One region of the Halobacillus sp. AWM4_238 genome, then DNA from elsewhere that is predicted to be linked to it. Evidence: riboswitches for the same ligand, from Rfam matches in the RefSeq annotation. Region 1 holds a riboswitch; each other region holds the start of a gene.
The links. Region 1 has a riboswitch for thiamine pyrophosphate ahead of tenA (thiaminase II). Riboswitches for the same ligand answer to the same signal wherever they lie in the genome.
Positions count from the first base shown of each region.

Region 1 (3,276 bases):
TCTCTTCTCAATGCAGATGATCTTTTTTTGTTGGAACTTAGCGTGAGGTTATGGCTTTTGAAAAAAGTGGATGCATAGAGCGCTCCCGATGGCGCTCTACTTTTCATCTTTGACCGTCGTTTTCCATACTCCCTGGCTTCCCCCGCGTCGATCCAGCTTCACGGTCCACTGGTCGGACTCTTCATCAAAGGAGAGCAAAGAAACGATCAGCACATCTGTTTGTTCTGGTTCTGTTTCGGATAACGCTGTAGAAAGAGCTTCGGAAGCTTTTAAATCCGCTCCTTGAACTTCACTCATTTCAAGCTCCTGGACTTTTTCAGCTGTGGCTTGTTCTGGATAGGACTCAGCGATCTCCCCATCTACCCAGACCTCGACCTGTTTGCCGATCCATAGACCTTCAGGAGCTCCGGAGACCCACATGGCGCGTCCTTCCTCCCCTGATCCATTATCCATTGGTGTGACAACCAGGATCCGGTCCTCATCCTGATTCATGACAAAACCACTCATGTCCGGATCAGATGCTTCCACTTCATTCTGGTCTACTTCTTCTGTCTTAGAAATTCCACATGCACTAAGGAATAAAGAGGAAACCATGAACATACCAAGAATCCATCTCATTTTCATTATTCACACACTCCTTATCTTCTTATGTTGACGTATGAGCGGAAGGAAAAGTTTCACATGACAGAAACATCCAATTTTGTTATGATGAAAATCACCAAGCGAATAAGATTATGAAACTACTAGGGGAGCCTGAATGGGCTGAGAGGAAAGCGAACAAGTTTTCCGACTCTTACGAACCTGATCTGGTTAATACCAGCGGAGGGAAGTAGTCTGATGATACGTATATCGACTTACTTCATACCAGGCCAGGTCCTCTAAGGATCTGGCTTTTTTATTTGACTCCATTCAGCTCCTGTAAGGAAATCCTGTAAGGAAAGGTGGTGAAAGATGAAAAAGACTAAATTACTCACAACGATGGCTGTGCTTGTTGCCATTGGAACGCTTGGTGCTCAATTCCTTTGGTTCCCGGCTGGAATCGCGAAAGCTTATCCAGTTCAGCATGCGGTAAATGTGATAGCGGCGGTGGTTCTTGGACCCGTACCGGCGGTCGTGATCGCGTTTGTCATCGGGCTCTTACGATTCTTATTAGGGCTCGGCACCTTTCTTGCTTTTCCAGGCGGAATGTTTGGTGCATTCATGGCAGGGCTTTGTTACCGGATGTACGAAAGAAAAAGGTCTGCGGTCGTTGGTGAAGTGCTCGGTACTGGAGTGCTCGGGGCTTTAGCATCTGCTCCACTGGCATACGTCCTGATGGGAAGTTCAGTAGGTGTTTTCGCGTTTGTACCATCTTTTGTCGTAAGCAGTGTCTCGGGGGCTTTGATTGCTGCCTTCATTTTATCACGAGTGAAAGTTGAAAACATGATCTTACAACCATAATACACGGAAACTGCTAGGGGCGCGAGTATTCGCTGAGATAAGGAGACATTCCTTGGTCCCTCAATACCTGATCCGGGTCATGCCGGCGGAGGAAAGTAGTATCGATCCCCTTCTGTCCTCTAGTAGCTTCCGAGAATAATAGGAGGCTTTATCGTGTCTTTTTCCAATCAATTGAGAAATGAAAATCAAGACATCTATCAAAAAATCTTCACTCATCCCTTTGTCCAGTGTATTGGAAAAGGGATTGTCTCAAAAGAAGCGTTAACTCACTATATCAAGGCTGATTATGAGTATTTGAACGCCTTTATGCACGTCTATGGAATAGCTATATCCAAGTCTCCGGGAAGAGAAGACATAAAGCTGTTCAATGAACAGATCGATTTTATCCTGAACAGCGAAGTCCATCCTCATCATAATTTTTGTGAACAGATTGGCGTTTCCTATGAAGAACTGCAAGGATATCCATTGCCGCCAACCGCTGATCACTATATGAAACACATGCTTTTTCATGCCCATCATGGCGGCATTGGAGAAATATTAGCAGCCTTGCTTCCGTGCCCGTGGACCTATTATGAAATCGGAGTCGAGCTTATGAACAGCTATCAGCCAGGACCTGAACATCCTTTTCTTCCTTGGATCGAGTTTTACGCAGATGAGGAAGTGAAGAGCCTGACCACGGTGTTATGTGAGCGTCTGGATCAGTATGCGGAACGTGCCTCTGAAGCAGAAAAGAAGCGGATGAGAGAAGCATTTCGTAAAAGTTGTCAGCTGGAATATGCCTTTTGGGATATGGCTTATACGCAAGAGCAATGGCCTTGCGAAAAGGAGGGTGTGAGATGAGACAAGTCTCATGTGCGTTGACGATCGCCGGTACCGATCCCAGCGGGGGTGCCGGTATTCAAGCAGACTTGAAAACCTTTCAGGAGTTAATGAGTTATGGCATGAGTGTTGTCACCTCAGTCGTATCCCAAAACACGACAGGAGTGAAGGACGTTCATCATCTGCCGGACCCATTCATTTTGAGTCAGCTGAGAGCTATTTCAGAAGACATGCCTGTTCAAGCGCTGAAGACAGGAATGATTGCTAATAAGAGCATGATGAAAGTCATTAGCGAGTGGTTGGATGAAGTGGATGCTCCTTATGTCATGGATCCTGTTATGGTTGCTCAGAGCGGGGACCCGTTGATTGAAAAAGAAGATCAACGTTTTTTGAAAGAATATCTCGTACCGAAAACATCGCTCGTCACGCCCAACATCCCTGAAACGGAAGTGCTCGTCGGTGAGAAAATTGAAACAGAGGCGGATATGAAAGAAGCGGCCGAAGTGATCGTAACTGAATTAGGAGCAGGCGCGGCACTTGTCAAAGGAGGGCACCTCAAAGGAAGAGCCGTTGACTTTTTATACGATGGTGAACGCTTCTATGAATTTGGATCTGAACGTCTTGATTCTACCAATACGCACGGCACAGGGTGTACGTACTCAGCAGCCATTACGGCTTATCTGAGTCAGGGACACGCCTTACCAGAAGCCGTCAAGGAAGCGAAGTACTTTGTGACTGAAGCCATCCGCCACTCCTTTGATTTAGGAAAAGGAAGCGGACCGACCAATCATTTTGCTTTACGTGAGGAGGTTTTCAACCAATGGCTGTAGATATTATCGATAAAGTGAGAGAACAACGCCCGCTGATCCATCACATCACGAATGCGGTCGTCATGAATTTTACAGCGAATGGACTTATTGCTTTCGGAGGATCACCGATAATGGCCAATGCCAAACAGGAAGTGGCAGACGTCACCCGTTTATCACAAGGGCTGTTATTGAATATAGGAACCCTACA
Region 1 is NZ_JBSWSY010000002.1:2,780,503-2,783,778, reverse strand. It holds gene ACXACN_RS13890 (PucR family transcriptional regulator) at 1-78, shown strand, start outside; gene ACXACN_RS13885 (DUF3221 domain-containing protein) at 97-624, opposite strand; TPP riboswitch at 736-845, shown strand; gene thiW (energy coupling factor transporter S component ThiW) at 952-1,440, shown strand; TPP riboswitch at 1,446-1,551, shown strand; gene tenA (thiaminase II) at 1,594-2,280, shown strand; gene thiD (bifunctional hydroxymethylpyrimidine kinase/phosphomethylpyrimidine kinase) at 2,277-3,089, shown strand; gene thiM (hydroxyethylthiazole kinase) at 3,080-3,276, shown strand, end outside.

Region 2 (3,276 bases), 2.2 Mb from region 1:
ATTCGTGTAGCCATTGAATAAAAACATATCGGCAACAATGAAGTCCTCGGCTTCCGAAATCGTCTTGTTGATCTCTTCAAAAACCTGAAGATCATGAACCGTCTTTCCTGCCTCATTTTCGTATGTTAAATCACGATAGAATTCGATATTTTCCATCTCGTGCGTTTCGCCTTCGTAAGAAATCCCCTCAGGCAGTGATTTCCAAGACGTGTGGTAAGCAATCGTAACACTGAGAATAGCTATGATAATGACGATGATCCAAAACCACTTACTTTTCCAAATCCGTTTCAAACGACTCATCATGAAGCCTCCTTATATCGAGTGCTTATCTTATTTTCACTATAATGAACCGTTTCAAACCTGGATACGCGAAAAACATCAAATCATACGCATTTTTATCGACTATATGGAAGGATTTTGGAAGACTCAGATTCGAGATGTATTCGGGGTTCGTTGCTGAGTTGAGCGTCAGGGGTGGTTGGGAAGCTAATCGCTTTCCTTTGGTGATTAAGGCAAGCCAGCTAAAGCTCTGCGGGGTCTCGCCAGCCAATCCATTCCCGCGGGAGTCTCGCAGCTTCCCAACCACCCCATTTGATTATGGGAGAAACGAACCCCTATACCAGGATGGAACATCTTCTATCATAACAACCTATAGTAAGAAAGCGCTCGATAACTAGCGGTTACGATACGATGGAAGATTTGTGTTATAGCTCCCCATAAGCATAGAAAGCACCTAATTATGGAAGTGGTTTCGAGACACTTATCTGACAAAGGGGCGGAGGGGAATGGCGAGACTCCTGCGGGAAAAAAGTGCAGGGTGAGACCCCACAGGACGCAGTCCGAGGAGGCTCACCGCGCTCCCGCGGAAAGCGAGCTATTCCCCGCAGCCCCCATCCACTCAACAAAAGTCTCGAAACGGAGCCTTCAAGAATCGGGAGTGTTTATAGAATTTGAGGACAAAAGGATAATGAAAATCCCCCGCTCGATTTTGATATCGAGCGGGGGATGATTGTTAGTGGCTTAATAGTTTTGGTCGTTTGACAAAAAGGAGACTGACGACGATGCTGCTTAAGATAAACGCCGGGAGCATGTATCCGCCGTTATAGACGAGGGAATACAACCAGACCGGCTGTCCTTCTGGAGCGAACTCACCGTAGAACACGATGCCAGCAAAAAAGTGACCGAAAAAGCGCAGCACACTTCCAATCAGGCAGCCGACAATAATCCATCCGATCAACTGGCGGTACTTATTCGACTTGATCGCATTCCAAAGCGGTTTTGCTACTAGTCCGGCCGTTCCAATGACGGCAAAAGCAACAACATAATCCAGAAACGCCTGAAGAGGGGTCATAATATAGGCGCCTGTCATAATTTGATAGATTCCTAAAAGCAGGCCGGTCGTGATCCCGCCTTTCACTCCCCAGCGGAAGGCCATGATGAACACGGGGACCATGGCAAAGGATACCGATCCTCCCTGTGCCCATAGCTTAAATGAAAGAAACGGGATGATATCCAACAATAATGCGAGAGCTGAAAAAATCGCGATTTCTACTAGAAATAAAACGCCACGATTTCTCATAGTTACATTCCTCCTAAATTTAGACACAAAAAAAGCAACGCCAAATAGGGAAGCTTCCTGATGGAGGAATCCCGCTTTTGCATTGCACCATCAAAAAAGCCGCCATCCCTACGCCAGTATTAACTGACAGGTTCGAAGGGTCTGAATTAAACATTCACTCTCAGCCGGAAGGCTCCCCTTGAAGGCTTTATACCGTTTACTTTTCTTGATTTGTCTCTATTATAATAAACTTTTTACTCGATTACAAAACCTTTTCTATTTCCCGGGCAATCACTTCGTGTTCGTATACATTTGGAAGAATTCCAGGGTACGTTCGATGATCATATCTTTGTCATGGTCCAGTGTCGCCACGTGGTAACTGTTCTCCAGATGGATGATCTCTTTATGTTCAGAAAACACCGATTCAAAAATGACTTCTGAATTGTGGGGTGGCACGACATGGTCTTCATCGGATACGAATATCATGATCGGACAGTGAATTTCATCAAGCCGGTCTCTCACCTTTCCCATCAATGTGACGAGCTCGCCAATCGATTGTACCGGTGTGCGCTCATAGGCAAGTTCAACGGTCTCTGAATCTTTGATATCCGATCCGATCGCGTCTAAAAAGCGTTCGTCTGTTCCCTGGCTGTTTTCAAGTGCAGGAACATCGATCGCCGCATTGATCGGAATGACTCCATCAATATCCCTGTGTTCACTCGCCATATACAAAGCGAGCGTTCCTCCCATCGATAGACCGACGGCGAATATTTTTGAACATCTCTCACTTAACCAGTCATACGCTTGTTCCACGGACTGCACCCAGTCCAAATGAGAGGTTGACTCCATGTCTTCTGGAGTCGTTCCGTGTCCTTTCAAACGTGGACAATAGACAGTGTACCCGGCCCTTGCATACGCTTCTGCTAGAGGCTTCATGCTTTGTGTCGTTCCTGTAAAGCCGTGAGAGATGAGGATGCCGACTTCATTACCCTCGAAGCGCATCTCCTCGGCTCCACGCATCACGTTTTCCATTCAACCCCACTCCTTTCGATTTCTCTTTTCCAAGGATTGTTTGTAACACGGTTTTCTCCAGCCACTTCCATGGAAGCAGTCTTTTGAACCACACATTGGCACGTACGCCTGCACCGATCGGATAGCGGAGTTTCACAAGCGATTCTTTTTCCATCAATCCCACCATCAAATCAGACACATCCTGAGGATTTCCGTGGGTTTCTTTATTCAACGCACTCCACAACCCTTTTATGTAATCAGCGTAAGGAGAATCCGGATCTTCGAGCGCCTCCGGCATTTCAAGACCTGTGGACCAAATATTTGTCTGATAAGAGCCCGGTTCGATCAGGGCGACATCAATGCCGAACGGTTTCACTTCAAAACGGAGACTTTCCGACAACCCTTCCAAGGCGTGTTTGGAAGAAACATAGGCAGACAATCCCGGAAAACCGATCAATCCACTCACACTGCTCACATTCAGAATCTTCCCTCTCCCCTGGTTGCGCATGAACGGCAGCACCGCTTGGGTTACGGCGATTACACCGAAGACATTCGTCTCGAACTGTTTGCGATACGTTTCTAAGGGCACCTGTTCAAGGAATCCCCCGACAGCGTAACCGGCATTGTTGACGAGGATGTCCAATCGGTCCAACGTATTCACTTTTTCCGAAAAACGCTCAAGCGACTGGGCATCTGTCACATCCAAG
Region 2 is NZ_JBSWSY010000002.1:543,258-546,533, reverse strand. It holds gene ACXACN_RS02840 (phospholipase D family protein) at 1-300, opposite strand, end outside; gene thiT (energy-coupled thiamine transporter ThiT) at 1,013-1,579, opposite strand; TPP riboswitch at 1,668-1,768, opposite strand; gene ACXACN_RS02830 (alpha/beta hydrolase) at 1,850-2,590, opposite strand; gene ACXACN_RS02825 (SDR family oxidoreductase) at 2,544-3,276, opposite strand, start outside.
Region 2: linked by a shared signal. The riboswitch ahead of thiT (energy-coupled thiamine transporter ThiT) and the one ahead of tenA (thiaminase II) in region 1 are both predicted to bind thiamine pyrophosphate.

Region 3 (3,276 bases), 1.5 Mb from region 1:
AATGAATTCCTTCCTTGCGATCGGGTCCAGATTGGCTGTCGGTTCATCGAGGATCAAAACATCAGGCTCCATCGCGAGGATGCAGGCAAGGGCAACTTTCTGCTTCTGTCCCCCGGAGAGGGAGGAGATGTCCGCTGTTTTGTATTCTTCCATCCCGACCTGACGCAGGGCCTTGTCCACTTTTCCCACCATCGACGTATGAGGCGTATTCAAGTTTTCCAACCCGAAAGCCACTTCGTCTTCGACCGTGATCATGCAGAATTGCGTCTCAGGATCTTGGAAAACGACGCCGACGTTCTGCGCCATGGCCCCCGCACGGTAAGAATCTGTCCGTCTTCCTTTTACGAGAATCTCACCTTTCATGGAACCATCCAGTTCGCGTGGATAGAGTCCGTTCAAACTATGGGTGAGCGAGCTTTTCCCGGACCCACTCGGACCGAGGAGGAGGACGCTTTCTCCTTCTTCGATGGAAAAGTCGAGGCTTGACAGCACAGGTTCCTGTCTTTCCTCATAAAAGAGGGTGAGGCCTTCGACGCGTATCACTTCATGCTTCATGCGGCTCGCTTCCTTCGGTATTCTTTTCCTAACGCAAAGCTTGAAAGGACGCCGGTCTTCGCTAAGGCATCACTGAGCGCTTTTCCAGCGACACCTGAGATGAGCGCCCCACTGATGACGCGGGCGATGAACATGGCAACGACGTACCCTTTGCTGAGCGCTGCGAATCCTGAGAGGAAGTAGCCCCAGACGAAGCTGAACACGGCCGCCATCACACCGGCAAGCATGAGGGTGAACAGGTCATACCGCTTGTACCTCGTCATCGCGAAGGCGGATTCTGCCCCGAGCCCCTGGATCATCCCTGAAACAAGCAGCATCGGACCGACCGCATTGCCGAGCAGCACTTCGACCGCTGCGGCAATCGTTTCGGATAAAAACGCGGCGCCGGGTTTGCGGATGATATAGGCCGCAATGATCGAGACGATGAACCAGATGCCGAAGATGAGGTCATAGCCGATCGGTCCGAAGAAACCGACGAGGATTTTTCCGACCGGCAGGAACGCGAGATATACGACGGCGAAGACGACAGAAAGGACGGACATGACGACGATTTCTTTTAACTTCCAACTGTTCATGCGCGCTCATCCTTATGGGAAGGGCTGTTGGCCGAGACCGTCACGGTCATCACTGTATGAGAAGAACCGCTCGCTTCCGTCTCTCTGAATACATCCTCAAGTCCTGTGAAAATGTCGCGCGTATCTCCGTCCAGGCGGGTCGAGTAGTGAGCGGGCGTAACTTCGACGCCTTTTTCTTTCATCGCTTCGATCTGTCTGTAGATGGTGTCCATATAATCGCCGCCACCCATTGGGTAGAGGGAGAATTTTGCTGCGATCCGCTGTTCGATTTCTTTGGACTGCGGCTTGTTCAAGCGTTCCTCTGATTCATCCATAGGCACGTCCCCGGACGAATCTCCCGGACAGCCGATGGAAAAGGTGCCTTGGAATGCGACATGCACACCCGTTTTCGCGATATGTAAAAGAATCGCTTCCGTAACATCGAAGACATGCTCCATCCGGCCACGAACCGTCGTCGTAACGTCATCCGTCTTCATCCACACTTTTGAGCTGTCCACTTCTTTCAAACTGTCCTTGATGTACTCCACGAATTGGTCTGACATCGGGTGGACCGAGAAGGAGCACCCCGCGATTCTTGACGTTCCACAATTGTTGTTATCCATTTCTATTCCTCCTTTTTTTGAGCACAAAAAAACTGCATCCGCCGGGAATGCAGTCTACCCATTCTAGTAAGGAAATTCTGAAAAAGGTCCTTGTGAATGACGACCGCACTTCCCCACGCTAGTATTATCTAGTTCGGGTTCCAAGGGTCGGAATCCATTCCTCTCAGCCGCTTCGTGCAGCTCCCCTAGTGCCTGATGCGTATGCAGTTGTTGTCCTTTGAATCCATCCTAGCGGAGAGTCGTAGATTTGTAAACCACCATTTTCGTAAAAAAACAGAAAGCTCCGGTCAACCGCAGTCGACCGGAGCGTAGGATCATGCTTTGGATAAACGCAGCTTCAATACGTTGTGATCTATGAAACAATCGAAATAAGGGACACGTTCATAGGGGTAATACGAGACGGAGGTCGGCGTCGCTTCCATCAATCGATACAGGTCTTCCGTGGAGGTCACATCATCCAAAATCAATTGGACATCATCACCAGTCAACGAGGAGAACTTGGCAGCTGTGAAACCTTCATTTTTCATAAATTGGAGTAAGTCCATGATTGTCTCCTTAAATTTTGACCTAAATGGTATATTTTCCCCGGATAGGAAAAATGAAACGTGACGAGCAAAAAAATAAAGGAAAACCTTTTCAATGTCTATCTAACTATTATCTTACAATAATATCCTCCAATAAGAAAGGAAAGACTTTCGACAAAAAGACAGGCGCTTTGCCGCTTCTTGTCGTTCATCAATAATAAGGGGAGATCATCAAGTATACGATGACGCCCGTCAAACTGACATACAGCCAAAGCGGCATTGTCCATCTCGCAATCTTCCTGTGCTTATCCACCTTCATCGCAAGCCCGCGGAACAACGTGAGCAGGGCGAGGGGAACGATGAGCGCCGCCAGTACGATATGGGTGATCAAAATGAAATAATAGATCGTCGCAACGATTCCTTCACCGCCGAAGGACGTCGACTCCGCCATCGAATGGTACGTCAAGTACGAAATGAGGAAAAGAGCCGTCGATGTGAACGCCGCGAAAATGAAGCGCTTGTGCCACTTTACATTTTTCCTGATGATCATGAACAACGCAGCCAACAGGAACACAAACGTAAAGGAATTGAGGACCGCATTCAAGAGGGGCAGGAGCTTGATGTTGAATCCGAGATCCCCATCGATTTTCGGTAAGAACAATAAGGCCACAACGATCAGGTTGATAGCGATGGAAAGTCCCACGACCCATGGGACGTAATTGAATTTCTTCATGGTATCGATCCTTTCATAATAACTTTATAGAATCCTAATCCAGTATAAAGAAAGTGAGGGGAGAATGCTATGACAGAAAACGCACAATTTGTCGAAGGAGCACATTCCGATTGAAATTTAGTGTGAAACAGGACATAAAAAGGGCTTCGAAAGCTGAAAAAAGGATAGTCATTGAAAAAGAGATGGGGCAAAAGCTCCATCTCTTTTCCTTCGTTCTGGGTGAATGGGCAAACCGATGACTACAAAAACCCATAGAATACAACACAGAAAGGAGGGACACTTATGTC
Region 3 is NZ_JBSWSY010000002.1:1,301,394-1,304,669, reverse strand. It holds gene ACXACN_RS06635 (ABC transporter ATP-binding protein) at 1-555, opposite strand, end outside; gene ACXACN_RS06630 (ECF transporter S component) at 552-1,130, opposite strand; gene ACXACN_RS06625 (YkoF family thiamine/hydroxymethylpyrimidine-binding protein) at 1,127-1,732, opposite strand; TPP riboswitch at 1,826-1,929, opposite strand; gene ACXACN_RS06620 (hypothetical protein) at 2,047-2,277, opposite strand; gene ACXACN_RS06615 (DUF420 domain-containing protein) at 2,468-2,989, opposite strand; gene ACXACN_RS06610 (RDD family protein) at 3,272-3,276, shown strand, end outside.
Region 3: linked by a shared signal. The riboswitch ahead of ACXACN_RS06625 (YkoF family thiamine/hydroxymethylpyrimidine-binding protein) and the one ahead of tenA (thiaminase II) in region 1 are both predicted to bind thiamine pyrophosphate.